2 regions of the Rhodococcus quanlei genome follow, and region 2 is predicted to be linked to the other one. Evidence: riboswitches for the same ligand, from Rfam matches in the RefSeq annotation. Region 2 holds a riboswitch; the other holds the start of a gene.
The links. Region 2 has a riboswitch for cyclic di-AMP ahead of ACZI8Q_RS07640 (C40 family peptidase). Riboswitches for the same ligand answer to the same signal wherever they lie in the genome.
Positions count from the first base shown of each region.

Region 1: it holds a riboswitch for cyclic di-AMP, as region 2 does, so the genes downstream of both, ACZI8Q_RS12655 (resuscitation-promoting factor Rpf1 domain-containing protein) here and ACZI8Q_RS07640 (C40 family peptidase) in region 2, are expected to answer to the same signal.

Region 1 covers NZ_JBUYWD010000016.1:2,734-14,767, forward strand. Annotated here, with positions in the region: gene ACZI8Q_RS12640 (MerR family transcriptional regulator) at 1-10, shown strand, start outside; gene ACZI8Q_RS12645 (helicase-associated domain-containing protein) at 1-2,220, opposite strand, end outside; gene ACZI8Q_RS12650 (hypothetical protein) at 2,282-2,470, shown strand; gene ACZI8Q_RS12655 (resuscitation-promoting factor Rpf1 domain-containing protein) at 2,549-3,145, opposite strand; cyclic di-AMP (ydaO/yuaA leader) riboswitch at 3,154-3,361, opposite strand; gene ACZI8Q_RS12660 (YccF domain-containing protein) at 3,609-3,983, opposite strand; gene ACZI8Q_RS12665 (hypothetical protein) at 4,012-4,254, opposite strand; gene ACZI8Q_RS12670 (cold-shock protein) at 4,399-4,803, shown strand; gene ACZI8Q_RS12675 (DUF2771 domain-containing protein) at 4,814-5,305, opposite strand; gene ACZI8Q_RS12680 (MFS transporter) at 5,421-7,028, opposite strand; gene ACZI8Q_RS12685 (glutaminyl-peptide cyclotransferase) at 7,118-7,948, opposite strand; gene ACZI8Q_RS12690 (DUF3027 domain-containing protein) at 8,043-8,852, shown strand; gene ACZI8Q_RS12695 (sacsin N-terminal ATP-binding-like domain-containing protein) at 8,876-11,608, shown strand; gene ACZI8Q_RS12700 (DUF2530 domain-containing protein) at 11,628-11,876, opposite strand; gene ACZI8Q_RS12705 (NCS2 family permease) at 11,921-12,034, shown strand, end outside.
Region 2 covers NZ_JBUYWD010000010.1:18,577-30,610, forward strand. Annotated here, with positions in the region: gene ACZI8Q_RS07595 (ROK family protein) at 1-823, opposite strand, end outside; gene ACZI8Q_RS07600 (hypothetical protein) at 873-1,271, opposite strand; gene ACZI8Q_RS07605 (ArsA family ATPase) at 1,268-2,440, opposite strand; gene ACZI8Q_RS07610 (SRPBCC family protein) at 2,482-2,919, opposite strand; gene ACZI8Q_RS07615 (polyketide cyclase / dehydrase and lipid transport) at 3,003-3,377, opposite strand; gene ACZI8Q_RS07620 (AMP-dependent synthetase/ligase) at 3,540-5,351, shown strand; gene ACZI8Q_RS07625 (glycosyltransferase family 4 protein) at 5,424-6,554, opposite strand; gene ACZI8Q_RS07630 (hypothetical protein) at 6,621-7,958, opposite strand; gene ACZI8Q_RS07635 (NlpC/P60 family protein) at 8,035-9,117, opposite strand; gene ACZI8Q_RS07640 (C40 family peptidase) at 9,347-9,898, opposite strand; cyclic di-AMP (ydaO/yuaA leader) riboswitch at 9,913-10,078, opposite strand; gene ACZI8Q_RS07645 (DEDD exonuclease domain-containing protein) at 10,522-12,034, shown strand, end outside.

The DNA of each region.
Region 1 (12,034 bases), on a different contig from region 2:
GTCCAACTGACCGCCACCCACGCTGACCGGATCGACGATGCGATAAGTCGCCACGCCCTGCGCGTCGACGTAACCGATCGTGACACTGGTGTTCTTCTGGGCGGCCTTCGTCAGGAGTGCGAGGGTCGCGGCCATCCCGGCCCGCGAACCGTCGGACCGAACGCCGCCGCGCCCACCCGTCGACGCCGCGAGATCCCCGGCGCGCAGCGTCCGAACCAGGCCCGCTAGCTGGGTATCCGTCGCGACGGCGGGCGTTCGGTTCGCCGGCTTGGGCCTTCGGACCTGCACCCGAGAGCCTCGCGGGCGTAGATCCACCAGCGCGCCGGTCGAATCCTCTCCAGCGGGTGAGAAACCGGCACTCCGCAGCTCGGCGAGAACTTCGCGCAGCGGTGCCTGCGAAACCGCGACAGTGGGTGCGAGTGCCCGTAACGCCAACGGTTCCGCTACAGCCGACGCCAGCACCTCGGACAACAACGCAGGATCTTCGCACCGCACGAAGGAGGTGGCCACGCCCGCACGTAGTCGCCCGTGCCGGCGGGCCACGTCGTCGATGAGGTAGGTCAGCGATTGCGGCACCGGTGTGCGGGATCGGGTCGAGAAAAGGCTGTGGAGTTCGGCGGCGCTCGTTCCCACATCGAGCGCGCGTCGAACGCTGGTTTCGCTGATGCGATACATCGACGCGGCCCCCGCCGATTCGATGTCGGCGACCAGCGTCAGCTGCTCGAGCAGTTCCGGTGTCAACGGGCCGGGCACCACGACGGTCAGGTCGGCCTGGACCAGGAAGTAGTCGACCGGTTCGGGGAGTGCGGATTGCATCTCGGCCTCGGCGTCGCCGCCGTGCAGGAGCGCCCGCCCTGGGGAACCCAGTGCACCGTGCGCGACCAGGCCCAACGCTGTAGCTTCCGCCAGCGTTCGCTCCACGGCGTAGGGCCTCAACCGTCCGCCCCACCGCGGACGCTGCCATGACAGGAGCCGGCTGACATCTGCCACGTCGGCGCTGCTCCCACTTTCGAGGTCGGCGTAGGCCCCCAGAATCGTGCGACGATCCTGTGGCGCAGATGGCGCTCGCGCTTCCTCGGACAAGGCAGCGACCGGTTTGTCGTTCGAGTCGCGCATACCCACCAGCCATGGCGCCCGAGCAAGGTCGAGCCACGCTGCGGCGAGGGTGTGCCAGCGCTTGGCGGTGGACGCGGTCAGCCAACCGTCGACCCCTGCGCTCGGTGCCCAATAGCTGTCCGCGGTATCGGTGGTCGGTGCCGGGTCCGGAATGCCGGCAGCGATCAGGCCTGCCCCCGCCAGAAGCTCGACGATCAGGCTCACGCGCGTCTCGTCCGTTCCGGCGACCTTGGTGATCCGGCGCAATTCGCGGACACCGAGTCCGCCCGCACGAAGGACGGGGGCGGGAGAGTCGCCCAGAATCGAGATGACGGCTTCGCTATGCCGAATCATTTCGAGAGCCTCGCCGGCGGCGGCGGCATTGATGTTCGTCGGTGGGTTCTTCTTCGTGGGAACCGTCGGCGCGGTGAGTGCGGTCGGGTCGAACACGGCCTCGCCGCGCAGTACCTGCCGCACCTGGGGCGGCAACTCGACCGTCTCGTCGTCTATCCACGTCAGGAGTCCGGTCTGGAGCAGACGCTGCACGGGACGGTCGGGCGACGTTCCGGGTGCGGCATCTCGGGTGCGGCCGATGGAACTGGTGCGGGCGAGCGTGTCGAGGAGATCGCGTTCACCGGAACCGAGGGTCGACAACGCTGCCTCAATCTCCGCTTCGCTCATTACCTCGACTGGTTCGGCGGGGCGACCGACGCGCCACGGAATGGTCGCAATTGCAGTCTGCGGGATGTGCAGGTGGGTATCTCCCCAGACCAGCGCCGAAGCTCGAAGCTCGGCCAAGGCCTGCTCGACAGCCTTCTTCGGTGCTCGGGACGCGAGATCTTTGTCGAGCACCTTGCGTGACACTCCCACCTCGGCGGCGCGTTCGAGCGCCAGGATCTCGAGGATTCCGAAGTCGAGGGTGGTGAGGTTGTCGGCTGCCCGCGCCACCGAGGACCGCTGCTCGGCTCGGCCGGCCAGCACATTGACGGTGGACGGCGGCGGGACTGCCAGGTCGGGGCGTAGCCGCAGTAGTTCGGCGAGCTCATCGTCGGAGCGCCGCGCCAGCCAATCCGCGAACGTGGCGGCGGTCGTTGCGGTCGCGGAGGTGTCTTCGATATCGGTCATCGACTATCAGATTAGAGACCTGGGCTGTACGCCGCTTACCTCTACTGTCAAAATATCCAACGTGGCTAACAATTCGAAGAAGCAGTACGTCGATCCAGGGTGGCCGGACACTGCAGACGGAGATCACGCAGTGACCGAGCTGTCGTCGAGTCGAGCAGGCGGTCTTTCCCCCTTCGGGGAGGACACCGAGTTCCCGCTGCCCGCGGGCTCGTTGCCGTATGCGCACCCGCGTACCGTCATCAACCGCTAGACGGTCGATACGAGGGAGGCCCCCACACCAGCTGGTGTGGGGGCCTCCCTCGTATGTCCGAGAACAGCGCGTGCCGAATTACTGGGGCGCGAGGAGGCCCTTGTTGGCGTCGATGAAGTCGAGGATTTGCGGGTCGATCTGAATACCCTGCTGCTTGACGGTCTCGATTGCCAGGTCGATGGCGTCGAGAACCGGAGCGGTGTCGACGTTGGCCGGCAGCTCGGCGATCTCCGGGACGGCCGGGGCGGCTTCCTTGACGACCTCGGGGACGTCCGGGGTGGTGGCCGGTGCCTCACGCTGCGTCGGCGCGCTGGTCAGGCCGAGGCTCGAGGAGCAGGAGGGCCATGCGCCCCATCCCTGGGACTCGAGTACGCGCTCTGCGACGACGATCTGCTCTTCACGCGAAGCGTTGTTGGCGGTTGCGGCGAACTCGCCTCCGCCGTGTGCGGACCAGGTGCTGGGCGAGAACTGCAGTCCGCCCTGGTAGCCGTTGCCGGTGTTGATGGCCCAGTTGCCGCCGGACTCGCACTGTGCGAGGCGGTCCCAGTCGGAGTTGGGGGCTGCGGCTGCGGTGCCGGAGAAGGTGGCTCCGGCGACGCCCATGATGGCGCCGGTGACGGCGACCTTCGCGACGGTACGGCCGGTATTGGTGGGCTTGCGATGGCGTCCGGTCATGGTTGTCGAGATCCTCTCCACACGCGCCTGCGAGGTCAGCTGTCGGGTTCGGGCTGAGAGGTCGCCCGGCCTCGCCTCTCCTGGCTGGAAGAGGGTCTGGCTTCACCCCAAGATTCGGTGCGGGACCGAATCGGTGTCCATCTGAGAACGGTTGTCCTCTGAGGGACTGGTGGGTCCCCCGTCCCTGTCCCTGGAATGCTTCGTCGGGACCCCGGAACCCGCGGGACAGGGCTTGGCGCGGCGGGCCGGGTGTGGCCGAGATTTCCTCGACCGTGGACGACCGTAACGGTCCGAAGCTCGAGTGTCACCATTTGATAACGCGGAGTGTCGGGGGCTGTGCCGGTGGCGAATTGGTTGAACCTCGACTCTTCCCAGCTAGTCGCGCCGAAAGGTGGTGAGGGTTGGTTCGTCACTGGTCCGTTATCGCGCTGTTATGTGATTAAGGTCACATGCGGTGTGCGTGTCAACGAATGTCGACGATGTCCTTGCCCAGCGGCATGAGGGAAACCGGGATCAATTTGAGGTTCGCCACGGCCAGCGGGATACCGATGATGGTGATGGCCATCGCGATTGCAGTGAGTACGTGGCCGATAGCCAGCCAGATTCCGGCGAGGACTAGCCAGATGATGTTGCCGACGAGCGAACCCATGCCGGCGCTCGGCTTCTCCACCACGGTCTTGCCGAACGGCCACAGTGCGTACAACCCGACGCGAAACGACGCGATCCCGAACGGGATGGTGATGATCAGGACACAGAAGACAATGCCCACCAGGAAATAGCCCAGCGCCAGCCAGAGGCCACCGAACACGAGCCAGATGATGTTGAGCAGGATGCGCATCGGAGGTCCTTCGTCGTGGTGGAATGAGTCAGCGGGCGCGCCGCCCCGACCGCAGGGCGAACGTGATCGCCAGCGCAAAGCCGATTGGGCATGCCAGCGTCAACAGGTAGAGAATCAATCCGGGCTTGCCTTCGGACAGGATCGGCGTCAGAAAGATTGCGACGATCGCGAGTACTCCGACCACGAAGAATCCGGCGGCTACACGCAACAGGGTGTTGCTGCCGGTGCCTGGTTCGTCGGACGGGTGCGAAGGTGTCGTTTCGGGTGCCACACCAGCAACGATAGTGCTTCGAAACCCAGATGCCCGAGTGGGTGTGTTCGGGGTACCATGAACTGGAACTGCGCGTCCCGCACCGGTTGCGGGGCGCGTTCTTTGCATATCGAACGCAATTCGAGTGATGAGCGGGTGAACGCGGTGCCGACCGGCAAGGTGAAGTGGTACGACGTCGACAAAGGCTTCGGCTTTCTGGCGCAGGAGGAGGGCGAGGATGTCTATGTCCGCGCCTCTGCCCTGCCTGCGGGTGTCGAGGGTCTCAAGGCCGGTCAGCGCGTCGAGTTCGGAATGGCCGCCGGACGCCGAGGACCGCAGGCTCTGAGCGTGCAGGTGCTCGACTCCCGGTCGGTACGTCAGGGCGGTCGTAAGGAACCGGCTCCGAAGAAGCACACCCCGGACGAGTTGCACGGCATGGTCGAGGACATGATCACGTTGCTCGAGGCGAAGGTGCAGCCGGACCTGCGTAAGGGGCGCTACCCGGACCGCAAGACAGCTCAACGCATCTCCGAGGTCGTACGAGCGGTCGCCCGCGAACTCGACAGCTGACCTACCGCGCTCACGCAGCCTGGATCGACCAGATTGCGTGAGCGATCGAGCGGCCCTCCTCGTCGATCACGGACGACGGGAGTTGCAGTTCCACGACGAGGAGTTGCCGGTCGTCCGTCGACTCGATGGTGATGGCGGAATCCGGGCCCGACTCGTAGGAACGCTGCTCGAGGACTTCGTTGCCGTTCGCGTCCTGGTACTGAATGATCATCCGCCAGGGCGCTGCGGAAATGTCCTTGGGGAGCGACAACTGCAGCGGGGAACCCACCGGAACCGTGAGTTCGGTGACCGAGCCCTGTTCGCATTCTTCCAGGCTCAGGTCGCAGTACTGCAAGGGCGGAACCTCCACGGTTTCGCCGTTCGCGTACGCCGTCAACGCCGGGGGATGGGACTGCGCGCCTCGGACGAGCAGCGTGACGACCGCAGCGAAAGCGATCAACACCACCACCAGGCCGACTGCGGCCACGGCCACGATTTTCTTGGTTCGCGTCTGCACGGTCATGTTCTCGTAATCCCCGGTCGTTCGAGTTCTTCGGTGGGCAATGGTCGTTCGGTGGGCAGATTGGTTCGGTACTGCTGTGTAGTTCGGTACTGCTGTGTGGATGGTGTCCGGCGGCTCAGCTCGTCGAGACGGGCTCGGCCAATTCCTGCTTGGCCAGGTTCGGGCGCTTGCCGCCGAGTCCTGGTAGCAACGAACTGCCACGGTAGCTGAGGACCGTTTGGGCGAGGCCGATGGTCAAGACGACGGCGACGACGGTGAATCCGATCCAGTACTCGGTGGGGAGCAGCACGCCGAAAGCGCCTCCGACGACCCAGCTGAGCTGCAGTGCGGTCTCCGAACGGCCGAATCCCGACGCGATCGACTCCTCGGGCAGGTCGTGCTGCAAGGAGGCGTCGAGGGACACCTTGGCGAGGGCGCTGGCCGCGGATGCGATCAGTGTTGCCAGCGCGGCGGTGAGCAGGTTGTCGGTGAATGCGGCGATGATCGCGATGATCCAGACCGACACTGTGCAGCGCACGACGATCAACGCCGGCTTGCCGAGGGCAAGGCGGGCGCCAGACGCGTTTCCGGCGAAGTTGCCGATAGCGGCGGCGGCACCGACGAGGCCGAGCATGGCGGCCTGCACGAGGGGTTCGTGCTCGGTTTCCGACTTGGCGACGAAGGCGATGAACAGTGTCAGGAAGCCCGTGAGCACACGGATCGTGCTGTTCCCCCAGAGACCGGTGATCACGGCACGGCCCAACGGTTGGCGTCTCTTCTTCGCTGACGCAGGTCTTCCCCGCGTGATGGCTGCGGTGTGGGCGTCGTCGCCGTGATAGCTGATGGTTGCGGGAACCTCGCCTTCCGTGACCTCGACCCAGGACGGGATTCGCATGCTCAGATAGACGCCCGCGATGGTGATGACGACGGTGAGCCACAGTGCGGCCGCGGACGTGCCGAACACGAAGGCGAGCCCGGCCGCCACTGCACCCGCGCCCATCGTTCCGCCTATCAGACCGAACACGGTGAGTCGGGAATTGACCCGCACGAGGTCTATCTCGGGTGGTAGGACACGAGGCGTCACCGCGCTCTTGAGCACGGAGAAGGACTTGCTCAGCACCATCATGCCGAGCGCGGCCGGATACAACACCCAACTGTCGAAGTTGAACACCAGAATCACGGCGAGGGCGGTGCGCATTCCGAACGAGGTTGCGAGGGCGATGCGCCGACCGTGCTGGAGTCGGTCCAGGAGCGGTCCGATGAGTGGGGCGATGATCGCGAACGGTGCGATGGTGATCAGCAGATACAGCGCCACTTTCGTCTTGTCCTCGCCGGTGGCGGCGGAGAAGAAGAGAGTGTTCGCGAGAGCGACCGCCAGCGCGGCATCGGTGGCGTTGTTCGCCATCACCGCATAGGTCAGAGCGGTCAGACCTGATTTGTCCGCCCCGTTCGCCTTCGCGGCACGGTGAAACGTGGCGATGCCCTTGTTGGTGAGTTCGCGGCTGCGCATCGCGGCCACTCGGGTGACGGTGAGCTTGCGGGGTACACGTGTGGTCTTCGGTGCTTCGCCGGGGCGGCCTCCTGCCGAGCCGTTCGGAGGATGCAGCGGTGGTAGTGGTGTCCGTCGGGAAGAGGGAGTTCGGCGGGCCGATGCGCGTGCTGCCGGTGGATATTTGTCGTACCCGGGATGAACCGAGTTCTCGGGATCACCGTCGGTGTCGTAGGGGTCGCGCGGTACGGTCACACACCAATTCTGTCTAGTCTCGCGACGAATGACCACCTACATCCCTTGCAACGCTGGTCACTTCCGCCTGTCGCGGCGGGGCGCACCCGTCAAGGTCGCGTAACGAAGCGCACCACGAACATCGACGGCCAGTACTTTCCGGTGACCACGAATCGGTCGGTGCCTCGAATCTGGGCAATTCCGTTGAGAACATCGATGTTCGACGCGTTCTCGGGGAGCGCGTTGCGTACGGGCGTCGCATCGATTGCGGCGCTCACCGACCCGGTGTCGGGGTCGATCCGAACGATGGTGTCGGTGGTCCAGACGTTTGCGTAAATGCTGCCGTCCTCGGCGCACTCGAGCTCGTTGAGACGGTCGACGGATGCGGAGCCGTTCGTCACCTGAACGGATCCGAGTTCGTCGAACGTGTCGCGATCACGGAAGGTGAGGGTCGCGGAACCGTCACTGGTGACGAGGCGGTCGGGGAGAGCGCAGATACCCCAGCCTTCTCCCGCGTACTCGACACGACGCAGTTCGGTGAGCGAGTGGCGGTCGCGCTCGATGGCAACGCCGTCCCGCCACGTCAGCTGCCACACACTCTCGTCCGTGACCGTGATTCCTTCGCCGAACAGCTGTCCAGGCAGGTCGACGGTCGTGCGGATCGTGCCGTCGGGAAAGTCGGATACGCGCAGCCACGACTCGCCCGCGATACCCGTGCCTTCGTACAGCGCCCCGTCGGCGATCTCGAGCCCCTGCGTGAATGCCTTGGGGTCGTGGGGGAGAGTGTCGACGATCTCGGTCTGCAGCTGGTTCGATGTCTGATCGGCCGGCAGGGCGGCCTGCGAATCGCATGCAGTCACGTTCGCGCCGAGTATCGACAGCGCCACCGCAATCACAGGTGCGATACGACGGTTCGATCGGAGCGGCCGCGGATCGGTCATCGTCACAGCATGGCAGCCCACGTGGTACCTGGTTGAGCTGGTGCGGCAGACTGGTGGTGTGAGTGTTGCTTCTTCCCCCGATCGTGCAACGACAATGACACGCCCAGTCCTGGCCGACGCAGTGGAACTGGCCCGTACGGCGCTGGTGGAGCTGCACGAAGGACCGGTCGGCGAATACCTCGGTGTCACCTCCGAGGACGACTGCGCTGCGACTCACCGATTCACCGCAGAACTTCCCGGCTATCGGGGTTGGCAGTGGGCCGTCGTCGTGGCCGCCGATCCCGATTCGGATCATGCGACGGTCAGTGAAATCGTTCTGCTTCCCGGACCCGATGCGTTGCTCTCGCCCGAGTGGGTGCCGTGGGATCAGCGGATTCGCCCGGGTGACTTGTCCGCGGGCGACTTGTTGGCACCACCCGCACAGGATCCACGGCTGGTGCCCGGCTACGTGGCGAACGGTGACCCGGTCGTCGACGACACTGCCCGTGAACTCGGCCTCGGTCGCAAGCAGGTGATGAGCCTCGAAGGTCGCGAAGATGCCGCTGAACGCTGGTTCGGTGGGGAGTACGGACCCGATTCGGAGATGGCGAAGGCGGCCCCCTCCACGTGCAACCTGTGTGGCTTCTTTCTCCCACTGGCCGGTTCGTTGCGGGCGGCATTCGGGGTGTGCGGTAACGAGATGGCCGCGGACGGTCATGTCGTGCACGCGGCACACGGCTGTGGTGCGCATTCGGACACCACCCTGCCCACCGGTACAGGTTCGCCCCGTTACGACGCCTATGACGACGGTGCCGTCGAAGAGGTTCAGGTGACGCCTACCGCCCCCGAGGACACCGCCGCTCCTGAGGACACCGCCGCTCCTGAGGACACCGCCGCTCCTGAGGACACCACATCGACGACGTAGCCGACCCGTTCGGCACCGGCGCGCTGCGTGAGTCGACGCTGCTCGCCTGGAAATCGTCGCCCACTCGTCTCCGCGAGGACGCCACGAGCGAATCGGACCTGATTCGCGCCGGTTACCGCGACAGGCTGCTCACCGAACTGGCCCAGAATGCAGCGGACGCTGCTGCACGGTCAGGCGCCCCAGGTGCGTTGCGAATCGGTCTTCAGGGACGAACGCTGTCGGTGTCGAACACCGGTGCGCCGCTCGAGGCAGCGGGTGTCGAGGCGTTGACCGCGCTGCGGGCATCGGGCAAGTCCACCGGTTCGGTGGGTCGGTTCGGTGTGGGCTTCACCGCCGTTCTGTCGGTGAGTGATGAGATCGAACTGCGATCGCGCACCGGCTCGATCGTCTTCTCCGCCGAACGTACCCGTGCCGAGGTTGCCGACCTCGGCTTGCCGGAACCGGATTCGGGTTTTCCGGTGCTACGGCTCGCCTGGCCGATAGCGGGTCCTCCCACCGGTGACGCGTCCACCGAGGTACTGCTCCGGCTACGCGACGACGTCGACGTCGAGGGTCTGTTGCGGGGCATGAAACGCGAGGCAGTGGACCTTCTTCTCGAATTGCCCGCTCTCGAATCCATCGCGGTGGGAGACGCGCGGCTGCACCGCGTCGAACGCCGGCTCGATTCAGGGATCACCGAGGTGACGGTCGGTGACGACACCTGGTGGCAGTTCGAAACCGACCATGCGCGCTGGCTCGTTCCCGTGCGCAATGGTGTGATTTCCCCGGTGTCGGACGGGGTGCTGCGCGCTCCCACCCGATCCGACGAGCAATTGTCGATCCCGGCGATCGTGATCGCGGATATCGCGATGCAACCCGATCGTCGACGTATCCTGCCGGGTTCATCGGTGGAGAAGGTGGCGCGCGGATACGCGGACTTCGTTGCGGCGGTACCGCCGACGCAACGCACGAAATTGGTTCCGCTCCCGGGGTTTGCGCGCAGCGAAGCCGACTCGGACCTGCGCGAGGGCCTTGTCCGTGAGCTTCGTGGGCGACCGTGGTTGCCTACCGTGGCGGGGACGGATGTCGCACCTGATCGCGGGGCAGTGGTGCCTGGGGCACCGGCGGAACTCGTGGACCTGCTCGACGACGTGATCGGCGGACTCGTCGTGGCCGAACTGTCCGGACACCGGCAGGCCGCCGCGCTGGCCGCCGTGGATGTTCATCGGATCGGTCTGGCCCGCATAGCCGAACTCCTCAGCGGATCCGAACGCGAACCGTCGTGGTGGCGCCGGTTGTACGAGGCGCTCGAGCCCCTGGTCACCGATGGTCCTGCCGCGGAGGAGTTGGCTGCCCTACCCGTCCCGTTGTCCGGCGGCCGGACCGTCACCGGTCCACGCACCGTGGTGGTGAGCGTGGACGTGACGCCCCACGAGAGCAGTGACGGTGCGCCAGAAGTCCGGTGGGCGAGGCTGGTTCACCCTGAAGCCTCGCATCCCCTTCTCACCAGGCTGGGCGCCGCCACCGTAACCTCCGTCGACCTGTTGAGCGACCCCGCCCTGCGTGCCGGTATCGAGGACGCCTCGGACGACTACGACGACACCGGGTCGACCGAGGCAGCGGAAGAACTCGCGGCCACGGTGATGACGCTCGCATCGAATGTGCCGGACGGAACCTTGCCCACGTGGATCGGTCAATTGCTGCTTCCCGACGAGAACGGCGAGTGGCGACCCGCAGACGAACTGCTACTTCCGAACTCACCTCTCGGTCGTGTGTTGGTCGCCGAGTCACCCTTCGCTACCGTCGATTCGACGACGATGGGCAAGTTCGGTGCCGAAGCGTTGCGCGCGGTCGGCGTCGGATGGGGCTTCACGGTGCTGCGTTCCGACTTGCCGTCCGGGCCGGAACACGACCTCGCCGACGAGGACCTGTGGTGGGAAACCCTGTCCGAAGATCCCGAGGTACTCGAGGCGGTCCGCGATCTGGACCTCGTGGACGAGCAGCGGTGGGGAGAGGCACTCGAACTGCTCGCACGCGAACCGGCAACGCGGCGTCTCCTGATGGATCGTGACGGGTACACCGCGTGGTGGTTGCGTCACCACGCGCTCGTCGGAGGAATTCCGCTCGGCACGTACCGTTCGCCCGACGTGGCCACGTTCGCGGGGCTTCTCGACGTTCTCGAGCACGGCGACGCCGAATCGTTGGCCGCTGTCCTAGTCTCGGACCGGGTCGACTCCGTCGAACTCGCGAGGCTGCTACTGGACCGACTTGCCGATGCGCAGCGAACCACCACCGCAGCCGTGATCGTCGGGGCTCATCGCCTTCTTGTGGAAGCCGTGGTCCAGGACCGTATCGACGTGGAGGACCTCGACGTGCCCTCGGCCGTCCGCGCTGTGTCGGGGTCGGTCGTCGACCCCGCGGAGGCTTTCGTGCTTGATCGTCCCTGGATGTTCGCACCGGCTCCGCACGACCGCGTAGTGGTGGGCGACCTGGACACTGCCGAGGTGCTGGCTACTGTCCTCGACATTCCGGTGATGTCGGAGGTCGTGGCCGCGCAGGTGATCGGAACCGGAAGAACGAGCACGTGGGAACAGGAACCCGCGCTGGTGGCCGAAGCAGTGGCGTTCGGTCGTGAGGTGCCGACAGGTCCGGTGATCGTGCATGACGAACTGGTCGTTCGATGCACCGGAGCCGTGACGGGCGAATTCGCGGTCGAATGGTGGGTGGATGCCGACGGCCTCACTCACCGGCAGGCCGCACCCGGAAGAAACTCCTAGAGCAGACCCTGCTGTGCACTCAGAGCAGACCCTGCTGTGCGCCCCGATCGCCACGGCGAGCGGACCGTCGTTGCCACAGAAACAGCCCATATCCGGCTGCCCCGACGGCGACCCCGGCGATGCACGTCCGCAGAATGTCGGACCCATCGCCGTTCGTGGCGATCACCACCGCTGCGGCCACCGCCCACGCAAGAGTCCCCAGAATCAGTGCAGCTCGTGGGTCCGCAAGGCGGTCGATGGTGGATTTCGGGTCCGGTCGGTCGTTCACGAAAACAACGCTACCTGTCTCTGGTGCCGTTAATCTGCTCTTCCATGGGTGTATCGGCGAAGCTGCTCGACAACTATTTCAAGATCACCGAGCGAGGCTCCACAGTTGCTGCCGAAGTCCGTGGCGGGGTGGTCACCTTCGTGGCCATGGCATACATC
Region 2 (12,034 bases):
AGGACGCCGACCCGGCGACTCCGCCGGCGATCACCACGAGATCCGGGTCGTACACGTCCCCGACGAGAGCCAATCCCACCCCGAGCCACCGCGCGAACTCTTCCATCGTGTCCAGAGCGAGCGGATCACCGTCCTGCGCGGCCGCCGCAATTCTACGTCCGGTCAACGACCCCGGGTCTGCGGTCACCTCACGGGCGAGCACCGTGGAGTGCGACGGGTCGGAAGCAAGCAACTCGATCGCGGTATCCACGAGAGCCGTTCCACTGCAGTATCTCTCCCAGCACCCCCGCTTGCCGCACGCACAATGTCGACCGTCCGGCACAACTTGAACGTGCCCCAATTCGGGGGCGACGCCGTGGCTGCCCCGATACAGGACGCCGTCGTGCAGGAGTGCCGCACCGATTCCCGTGCCGATCGCCACCATCACGACGTTCTGTCCACCGGCCGCCGCACCGAAACGGTGCTCGGCGAGCGCAGCCGCATTGGCATCGTGTTCGAGAACGACCGGCAAGCCGAGGCGATCACCGAGGACGCGGCCCACCGGAACCTCGACCCACGGCAGGTGCGGCGCGAAACGCACCGTCGTCCGATCCGGGGTGATGAATCCGGCAACTGCCAATCCGACTCCCTCGACCTCGTGACGGACGGCTAGTTCGCGGACCGTGCGGTCGAGCGCGTCCTCGAGCGCAGTCGCCGACTGCGGAGTCGGCGAACGGACCGAATCGAGAACCTCGCCACCCGAGTCGACAACGGACGCGCGGATGCTCGTACCCCCGACGTCGATCCCCACTGTCAGAGCTTGGGTGGCAGTCCTCGCGTTCATGATGTCGATTGTCACCGTCCCGGGGACTCGATGTGGCCGGGACGGACGATCAGGACTTGATCGTCACAGAGATCGGAACGTATGCGGTCGGGGACTCGGATGCTTCCGCAGGAGAGGCACCCGGGCCGCCGGGACCTTCCGGATCCGTCTGCTCCGGGCCGCTCGGCCAGTGCTCGTCGAGCAGTTCCCGCAACAACGCGATCAGAGCGGACAGTTGACCGGCCACCAGAGTGACGAGATCGTGCTGTTCTCCCCGCACGAGGGCTGCGACTGCGCACACCGGACACCAGGCGCAACCCGACGATACTTCGCGGGAGTCCTGTTCCGCGTCCGATTCGGTGCCATCGTGTGGTTGGGCTGCATTGCGCAGCACCGGTTCGATTCGGTCGAACACGGTGTCCACGAGCACCCGCAGCTCGGATACCAACTGCGCATGGTCTTCGTTCATGTCGGCCACACCTGACGGTCCGGAACGAATCGGATCACGAGATCGTCGCCGTCGAGTTCGGCACCCGACACCGTGCACCGCCGAAGCACCGATACGAGGCGTACTCGACGCCGCACCCCATCGGCTCCCACCACCACGTCATCCTCCACTCGCCCCAATGTCAACGTCGACGGGTCCACCACGGGAAGGTACATCCGCATGGCATACACCGAGCCGAGTCCGCTCCCCGATTCGAGAGCCACCCGAATCGGCGGAATACTCGAATCGAGTACCGCTGCCGCGTCTTCGTCTCCGGAGTACATCTGCCCTGCAATCTCGCCGAGGCCGGCCAAGCCTACCGGCTCGCCCGCGGCACAGGTGATGGTGCGGGTCCGAAGGTGCCCGGTTGCGTGACGCAGCCCCGCGACTGCCTCGTCTTGCGCCTGCCGCTGTACGGCCATCCATTCGTTCATCTCTCCCGAGCCCGAATCGCACTGCGGGAACACGTTGTTGACGAACAGTGCGTCCACGTTCAGCTGTGTGAGGGCGAGCGCCGCCAGCGTCCGCCTCGTTTCGAGAACTGCCACGTTGCTGGGGGTTGTCACCACCCGAACCGATGTCCGCACACGATCACAGAGAAGCTCGCGAATACTGTTCAGCCCGGCAACCACCCGCTCGACCATCGACACGAGAACGAGCAGCTTCGGGTCGGTGCCCGTGACGGCGACCATCCGTTCGTGCCGCGGCCACAGTCGTTCGATGTAGTCCGCCACCATGGCGGGCGAACCGAGTAGGCGAAGCGCCTCGGACGAGCACGGGCAGTCGACGATCACCACGTCGTAGTCGCCACCGTCGGCGTGGCGTGCGATCTCGTGCAGACCCAGCAAACCCTCTACACCCGGCACTCCCAGCAGCTCCTCTGGGGCCAGGGAGTGCAGCCGATCTCCGTGCTCGTGGTTGCCTCCCAACGTCAGGAGAGACCCGAGCTCGCCGAATCGCTGTGCCGCCAGGGACAGGGTGTCGAGCTCGAGGACGTCGAGACGATCCTCCGGTGACTGCTCACGCGTCCCCAACACGTCGGTGACAGAATGAGCCTGATCGAGCGAAATCAGCTTTACCCGCCGATCACCCGCCAAGGCCACTGCGGTGGCAGCAGCAAGAGTGGTTTTACCCGCACCTCCCTTGCCCACGAAGAACTGAAGCCGCGCGTGTGCGGCAGAGTGGCCGCTGCTCAGCCTTCGACCTGCTTCTTGAGTTCCTTCAACGCAGTGTCCGTGATGGCCTTCTCGGCTTTGCGTTTGAACAGGCCGATCACCGGAATGTTCAGGTCGACGGTGAGTTCATACGTCACGGTCGTCGTCCCGTCGGATTCCTCCACCAGTGTGTAGGACCCATGCTGTGCCTTCTGGATCTCACCCGTTACGAGTTCCCACGCGACCGAATTGCCGTTGGCTGCCCAGTCGTAACGGAGTTCGAAGGTGTCCTTGACCATCCCCGCATCGAGAACGAACCTCACCAGGTCGGCACGTCCGTCGACGCCCGGTTCGAGCACCTTCACGGACTTCGTGGCAGCCACCCAATCGGGGTAGGCGTCGAAATCGGCGATCACGTTCATCACATCCGCTGCAGGAGCATTGATGCTGATCGACCTCTTGGTCTTCTCGGGCATGCGACGACCGCTTCCTTTCCTAGGACTGGCGAGTTGTGCCTGACTATCACACACGATCGGCACCACTGATACAACAAGGCCCCTCAGCGGGGCGGTTCGCCGGGTGCGCGGCCGGTTTCGAGTTCCTTCTTCACCTCGAAAGACATGACCTTTCCCTGCACGCGTCGGATGCGGTTCTGCGAGGACAGGTCACGCATCTGCGCGGGGTCCGTCGGCTCGGCGTGCAGGAAGTAATGAACGATCACACCGTCGAGTACGGCTTCCAACCACACTTCCATCGTCCCGACGACCGGGCCGCTCACCGTCCAGCGAACGCCCTTCTCACCGCGATCCTCGCTGACAGCCAGACGCAGGTCCGGCCACCACGTGCGCCAACGGGACTGCGACCCGACGGCTGCGGCAACCCGCTCGGGTGCTGCGGCGACGAACGTCTGGTCTGCGACCTGAATGCTGCTCACTCCGATAGCTTCACACATCGGCGCCCGGGCTGATCGGACAGTCCACCGGTGGGGCCTTGGACAGGGTGCGTGAACGGCGGCACGCACAGGCCGATCAGAAGGGTCTAAAGTATTGCGAAGCAAATGGCTACCCGCCAGTAATACCATTCTCGGAGGTCCTTCGTGCAAGAGTTCGGTGCACCGCAATCGTTCACAATCGAGGAGAACGAGTCTGCGGTGGACTCTGTGTTCTCCTACGCGGCGTCGAAGCCGAGTCTCGTGGTCTACAAGCGCAAGGTCGGTGGTTCATGGACCGACGTGACAGCGGCAGAATTCGCCGCCCAGGTCACCGCGGTGGCCAAAGGGTTCATCGCTCTGGGAGTGCAGCAGGGTGACCGTGTCGCACTGATGTCCGCCACCCGTTACGAGTGGACGCTCATCGACTTCGCCATCTGGGCCTCCGGTGGCGTGACGGTTCCGATCTACGAGACGTCTTCCGCGGAACAGGTCCGGTGGATCCTCGAAGATTCCCGGACCGGCCACCTGGTCGTGGAGAACTCCAGGCACCGAGCACTCGTCGCCGAGGTCGCGGACGCTGCGCCCGCGTTGCAGAAGGTGCACCAGATCGAAGGCGCCGAGGCCAACCGCGGGATCGTCGAAGAGCTCACCGCGCTCGGCGCCGACATCTCGGACGACGACGTGACTGCGCGAGTGAAAGCCCTGAAGGCGGCGGATCCCGCCACCCTCATCTACACGTCCGGCACCACCGGGCGTCCCAAGGGTTGCCAGCTCACCCACTCCAATCTGATGGCCGAGTCACGCGCCATCGCTGCGTCCACCTACGGTCCGCTGATGAGCAAGCCCGGCGCCAGCACCCTCATGTTCCTCCCTATGGCCCACGTCTTCGCGCGTGCACTGACCATCGCCTCGTTCGATGCGGGTGCCTCACTCGGGCATACCAACGACATCGCGAACCTGGTCCAGACGTTCGGCGAGTTCAAGCCGACGTACATCCTGTCCGTGCCCCGAGTCTTCGAGAAGGTCTTCAACACCGCCCGTTCGAAGGCCCACGCCGAGGGCAAGGGCAAGATCTTCGATGTGGCCGCCGACACGGCAGTGGCCTGGAGCGAAGCGCAGGACAACGGTGGTCCCGGCCTGATACTCAAGGCGAAGCACGCCGTGTTCGACAAGCTCGTCTACTCGAAGCTGCGTACCGCTCTCGGCGGCCGCTGCGAGGTGGCGATCTCGGGCGGCGCTCCTCTCGGCGCCCACCTCGGACACTACTTCCGCGGTGTCGGTGTCACCATCTACGAGGGCTACGGTCTCACCGAGACCACAGCGGCTGTCGCAGTGAACACGATCGGTGAACAGAAAGTCGGAACGGTCGGAAAGCCCCTGTCCGGCAATATCGTCCGAATCGCCGACGACAACGAGGTCCTTCTCGCAGGTCCGGTCGTATTCAACGAGTACTGGGGCAACGAAGAAGCAACGACGCGTGCCATCGGGGACGGGTGGTTCCACACCGGCGACCTCGGTTCACTCGACGACGACGGCTTCCTTTCCATCACTGGGCGCAAGAAGGAAATCATCGTCACCGCCGGCGGTAAGAACGTCTCCCCCGGCCAGCTCGAGGATCACCTCCGCACACATGCGCTGATCAGTCAGGCAATCCTGGTGGGCGACCAGCAACCCTTCATCGGCGCGCTGATCACCATCGATGCGGAAGCACTCCCTGCGTGGAACGAACGCAACGGAAAGCCGGCTGACACCCCGGTCGCCGATCTGCTGAACGACGCCGACCTCACGGCGGACCTCGACGAAGCCATCGCCGGAGCGAACAAGCTCGTGTCGCACGCGGAAGCGATCAAGAAGTACCGTGTGCTTCCTGTCGACTTCAGCGAAGAGTCCGGTGAGCTGACGCCGACCCTGAAGCTCAAGCGCAAGGTCGTCCACGACACCTACGCGGCCGAGATCGACGCCCTCTACACCAAATAGTCGAACCACGAATGCGCCCGGCGATGCGATGTTGCCGGGCGCATTCGTCGTGAGTGAGCTGACCTCCCGGGCTCAGCCCACCAGCAATGACCGCAGCTTCGAACCCAACACGTCCCACCGCCACGCGGCAGCGACCCACTCGCGACCGGCCGCGCCCATGGCGGCAGCCCGCTCCGGGGCCGACAGCACCGACACGACGGCATCGGCGATCTCGGTCACGGATGTTCCGTCGACGACCAGCCCGGTCTCGTTCTGACGCACCGTTTCCGGAGCACCCCCCGACAGGCCCGCGATCACCGGTACGCCGGTGGACGAGGCTTCGAGGTACACGATGCCCAGCCCTTCGACATCCAGACCCGCGCCGCGAGTGCGACACGGCATCGCGAACACGTCCGCGATCGTGTGGTGAGCCGCCAACTCTGCAGACGGCACCGTGCCGGTGAACACTACGTGCGCTTCCACACCTGTGGCACGAGCCAGCGCGCGCAAGCGCCCCTCGTAAGGGCCGCCACCGACGATCACCAGGACGGCCCCGTCGACGTGCTCCCGGATCCGAGGCAACGCCTCGATGAGCTTGTCCTGCCCCTTCCGTGGAACCAGCCGTGACAAGCACAGGATCGTCGGCCGCGCACCCAACCCGTATCGACGACGCAACTCGTCACGGGCGCCCCGGTCCGGTTTGAAGACTTCGGTATCGACTCCCGAGGGCAGGTGTTCGAGCGCCGCATTCGCACCGAACGCCGACGCGAATCGGCTTCGTGTGTACTTGCTGACGTAGGTGACCGCATCGGTGTTCTCACCGATGTGGCGGAGTGTCGACCGTGCCATCGGCATCATCGACCACCCCACCTCGTGACCATGGGTGCTCGCCACCACCCTCTCTGCACCCGCCCTGCGCATGGTCGGCGTCAACACCGCCAACGGAGCCGCCGCACCGAACCAGACGCTGTCACATTCGCGGGTTCGCACCAGATCTGCGGCACGTGATGCCACGGCCGGGGTCGGCAGCATCAATGTCGTCGGATGTCGCACCACTTCGAAAGGCTGTCGCGCATCGAACTTCTCGTGCGAATCGCCGCGCCACCGCGGCGCATAGACAATCAGTTCGTCTGCCGGTAGCTGCCCAGCGAAGCGTTGCAAATATGACTGGATCCCGCCCGGACGCGGGGGGAAGTCATTTGTGACCAGCAGAGTTCGACGCATCTGTTCACCGTATGTGCTGACGATGTGAACTGCGCATTCAGGATCACAGGAACCATCCGTTCCGGATCATGTGAACTGTTCGTTCAGCCATCTCGACCAACGATCCACGAACTCGTCTTTCTCCAACTCCAAGGTTGCCGCCAGCACCTCGTCCACGTGGTCGTCGTTCGAGCTTCCGGTGGCCAACGCCAGATAGACCTCGGTCAGCGAATCTTCACCGAATTCGTCCGCCACGAACGCATTGATCGACCAAGCCGTCTCGTAGGCAACCGCGCCCTCTTCGCCTTGCCTCGCGAAGTCGGAGTCCTCGGGCAGCTCGGCAGGCTGCCGGCCCGCATCGATCCGTGCACCCAGGGTGGGCGCGATGTCGCGGGCCGAGTCCTCGGTCGAGCGATGCGCGCAGTACTCGGCATACCCCTCGAGCAGCCACATCGGCGAACCGTCCACTGTTCGTGCGCGCGCGGCGACATGCGTGAGCTCGTGCCGGAGGACAGCGCGCCGTGAATCATCGGTGAGCCGCACCGCGGCCGCCGGACTGAACACGATCCGCTGGCCGCCGACGGCCGGATCGCCAAGTGTGGGCGCGTCGGACACCGATACGGCGGCGATATCCGCACCGTCGTGATCGGTCCCAACGAGGGAAGTGAACTCCTGCGCAGACGACGTCACCATCACCAATGCGCTGCGAGACCAGTCGGGCCCCCACAACGCAGTGACGCTGGCCACGGCCGGTGCGAGTTCCTCGGCGAGCCGGTCGATCATGATCTCGTTCCCCGGATGCCCGATCACCATCGAGGTTGCGCCGTCACCGGTTTCGACCCGACGGGTCACAACCGGCGCGAAATCCCACGGACCACGCCACGTCACGGCTTCCCCGCTCGTACGATCATCGAGCAACGTCCAACGGTCACCGCGCCGAACGAATGTCGGCGAGACCGTCTTGTGTGTCGGTACCTCGTCCACGCCAGCGATCGCGTAAATCAGCCGAACCGAGGGAGCCCAGACCTCGTCCACACCCAACGCGGCAGCAAGATCGGAATCGACGTCGTGGTCACCACCGGAAAGTTCGTAATCCCAGTGCGAGAAGTCGATTCGCGAGACGTTGGCGGCGCGGGCCAACTCCGACGCCACGAACGAAGGTGCAGCGGCGGAGTCGAGGACATCCGTCAATGCGTCGCCGTCATCGGTGCGAACTGCTTCGGCCCACCTGTCGAGAACGCGCTGGACCGCAACCTCGCGTCCCACCGCGACCACTGCACCCTCGTCCCCGTACCTTGACGCGACGGCCGCGAAGGCCAGTACCGACATCGCCGCGAGGACAAGACCTACGAGCGCGACCTTCTCCCATGGCCGCGCGCGGCGTCGCTCCCTGGCGCCGGTCGGTGACCTACCTGTTCGCTGCACGAGGGAGAGTGTATGAGCACATTCCGGCGGCGCTCCGACCAGTCAGCTATGGGACAGCGCAACGAGGCGGTCCGGCTCAGTACCGACGAGCTCCGGCGAACGGCATCGAACCGATCGGTTCCACCTTCACCGGAACTCCGAATGTGGAGGCGTGCAGGATGTTTCCGTTACCGGCATACAGGCCGACGTGCGAAGCATCATCGTAGATGACCACCACGTCGCCCGGTCGCAATTCATCGCGCGACACCGGGACCCCACCCTGGGCCTGGGCCTGACTCGATCGGGGCAACGTTTTGCCGATCTGCTTGTACGCCCAGACGACCAGACCTGAACAATCGAACGCGTTCGGCCCGGTCCCACCCCACTCGTACGGGCTGCCGACGCGGGTCAGTCCCGCCTGGAGTGCACCGGAGCCCGCACCGGGTGTCAGACCCGCAAGGAGTTCCTCGGGGTCGAAACCGGGAGGGAACGGTGTGCCGACGAGTTGGTCCTTCTCTTCTCGTGTCAGGTCTTCGAACGCCGCGGTGACATCGGCGATCTGAGACTGCAGGGCACTCTGCTTCTTCTGAAGCTCGTCACTGACTACCTTCGCGTGATCTGCGGCGATGCGCGCCGCTTCGGCAGATTTTTTCGACGCGGTGGCCGCGGCGGCAGCGGCTTCGGTCGCCTCCTTGAACTGCGCCACCTTGTTCGCAATGTCTCCGGAGATGACATCGAGTGCGGACATCTGGTCCAGCAGTTGCTGCGGCGAATCGCTCACCATCAACGCGAACAGACGGTTCGTTCGCGCGCCTCGGTAGTTTGCGATGGCAAGTTGATCGACCGTCGGGCGAAACTGCTCGACTTGCGCATTGGCCGCGTCGAGTGCGCGCTGAGCGTCCTCGGCGGCACGGTCAGCAGCGGCGCGCTCGTCTTGCTTGGCCTCGAGTTCAATTTTCGCGGAGTGCAGAGCTTCGGTGGTCTGTTCCGACTCCCGCGACAACTCGCTGAGGGTGTCGAGCGCCTCGGTCGGATTCTCCACCACCGGGTCCGCTCCGGCCGGAGCCAGCGGGATCACAGCCAGGACCAGGGTCAACACGCCGGCGGTCAGTGCAGCACGCCACGACGCAGTACTACGGTTCGTCTTCTGTGCGGCCACGTGACGCGGTTCTCCGATCATCGATCTGCTCCCGGACCCTTCACTGTCGCCAGAGGTAGGCAATCAGCAAGGCGCAAGGTCTCGAACAGGTTACGGAATGGCATACGCCTGTGTCTACTCGCGAGTAGTAGACCCGAAGGGTGGGTCCGAATACACCGTTCGGACCCACCCTTCGGTGAAACTTTCACGAAATCCGGTACATCACCCTTTGCGCGCACGCAGTCGGTCACGGCTCACCCGGACCGAGAATTCAGAAGCGCCGTGCGCCGTCGAACGGCATCGACGAGATGGGCGCCAGCTTCACGGGCTGTCCGGACGTCGACGCATGGATGACGTTGCCGCCTCCCGCGTAGATACCCGAGTGCGATCCACCGTAGAAGGAGATCACGTCACCGGGCCGCAGGTCCGACTGCGCAACCGGAGCACCTGCCGCGGCTTGGGCGTAGCTGGTACGGGGTAACTCGAGGCCGGCCTGCTTGTAGGCCCACTGGATCAGACCCGAGCAGTCGAACGCGTTCGGGCCGGCCGCACCGTAAACGTACGGGGAGCCGATCTTCGATTCCGCGGCCTGAACTGCGCGGTCACCGACGGTCTGCATCGGAGCGGGAGGGGCGATTCCGGGCGCCTGCGGAAGCTGAGGCAGTGGCGGGATGACCACACCGGGGATCTCGAAGGTGCCGACACCAGGGATGGTGATCGGGTCGGCCACCGCGGGGGCGGCGGTAGCGGTGAGTGCTCCGACTGCAAGAGCGCTGGCGACGACGGCACGCCGCACATTCCGCTTGGAAACTTGTGACGCCACGAAGGGGGTACTCCAATTCTTCCGTTCGTCCGCCGACCGAGTTAGCTGACGGGTTCGGGCCGGGAAGATTCGGCCCTACCCATCGGCACACTGTGCGTGCTCCGACGGGATTCACCCCAGAGAACTTGGGTCCCCGGTACGGCCCCTCTCGCGAGAGAGCCGATTAGGCGGTGACCAACGATGCCGATCCTTGGTGGACCGGCAAGACTCCGTTAGGTCTCAGGAAGGTTACGAAATGGAATCGGTTCGTGACAAACAGATCGCGCAAAGTTTGCCCAGTTCGCCCGAATCGGGCGCACAACGCCACAATCGCGCACATTCGATAACGACCGAGTAACGGACGGTCTGTTTGTGAGCCCCCTCGCAGTCACCCCAGCGCCCATCCCACTCCCGCGATACCGGCTTCAGTTTTGCATCGAACCAGCTCGCAGGGTATTTCCGGATGGATCGGATCGGTCGTTCCACTCATCGGATCCAGCGATGCCGCGTCGAACAGCACCACTTCGAGCAGTTCGCACCTGCGCTCGGACATGCCTGTCGAACAGGCCCCGGTTCCGGCGGTGTGATCCTCCTCTCGAAGCGTGAAACTCGCGTGTCGGCACCCCCTTCTAAGCTCACGATCCGTGAGCGTTCCCGCTGTCGCAGAGCAACTGAGTTTCGACGAACTGGAGACGCCGCTGCGCGAGACGACGTTTGTCGTGGTGGACCTCGAAACCACGGGCGGTAGACCTGGCCAGGACGCCATCACCGAGATCGGCGCCGTCAAGGTTCGCGGCGGTGAGGTTCTCGGTGAACTCGCAACGCTCGTGGACCCGGGCAGGTCCATCCCACCCCACATCGTGGAAATCACAGGCATCACCACGGCGATGGTCATCGACGCTCCCCCGATCGAGCGTGTGCTTCCCAGCTTTCTCGAGTTCGCCGAAGGCGCCGTACTCGTTGCTCACAACGCCCCGTTCGACACAGGCTTCCTCCAGGCGGCCGCCGCAGCGACCGGCACACCTTGGCCACGGTTCCGGGTACTGTGCACGGTCAAGCTCGCACGCCGCGTACTCAGTCGCGACGAGGCCCCGTCGGTGAAACTGTCCAACCTCGCACGACTCTTCGACGTGGGCACCACTCCCACCCACCGGGCACTCGACGACGCGCGCGCCACGGTCGACGTGTTGCATGCCCTGATCGAGCGGGTCGGCAATCTCGGCGTTCACAGTCTCACCGAGCTGACCGACTATCTGCCGAACGTCACACCACACCAACGCGCCAAACGCGTACTCGCAGCCGACCTCCCACGAAGCCCCGGTGTCTATCTCTTCCGTGGACCGTCGGACGAGGTGCTGTACGTCGGGACCGCCACAGACCTGCGTCGACGTGTGCGCACCTACTTCACCGGCTCGGAGACTCGCGGCCGCATGAAGGAGATGGTGGCGTTGGCCACACGAGTCGACCATGTCGAATGCGCGCACGCCCTGGAAGCAGGCGTTCGCGAGCTGACCCTGATCGCCGCCCACACCCCGCCGTACAACCGCCGTTCGAAATACCCGAAGCGGGCGTGGTGGATCACGTTGACGGCGGAGTCGTTTCCTCGCCTGTCCGTTGCTCGAAGCGCGACCCCACACTGTCTCGGCCCGTTCCGCTCGCGCGCCGCCGCGGCAGACGTCGCAGATTCCATTGCGGAGTACAGCAGCCTCCGCACGTGCACCACTCGGCTACGTGCCGACGAACTGCACGGCCCACGCTGCCCACCACGTGAGCTCGCCCCATGCCCGGCATCGAAGGATGGGCCGACCTCTGCATCCGAATACGCGGACGCAGTCGACACAGTACGAAATCTGTTCGCGGGAACATCCGACCTTGCGCTGCAACTGATGCGAGGCCGGGTCGAGGAACTGGCGGCCGCGGAGCTCTTCGAAAACGCAGCCCGCCAGCGCGACCGCACGGTCGCGCTGGCGCTCGCCCTACGGAAGATGCAACGTCTTTCCGCAGTGTGCACTCTCGACGAACTGGTCCTCGCCCGCCCCTCGTCGTGTGGGGGTTGGGATCTCGCGGTCGTACGAGCGGGTCGACTCGCTTCTGCAGGCACCGCGCGTCGAGGAGTCCATCCGATGTCGGTCGTCCGCGATCTGGTCCGGTCTGCCG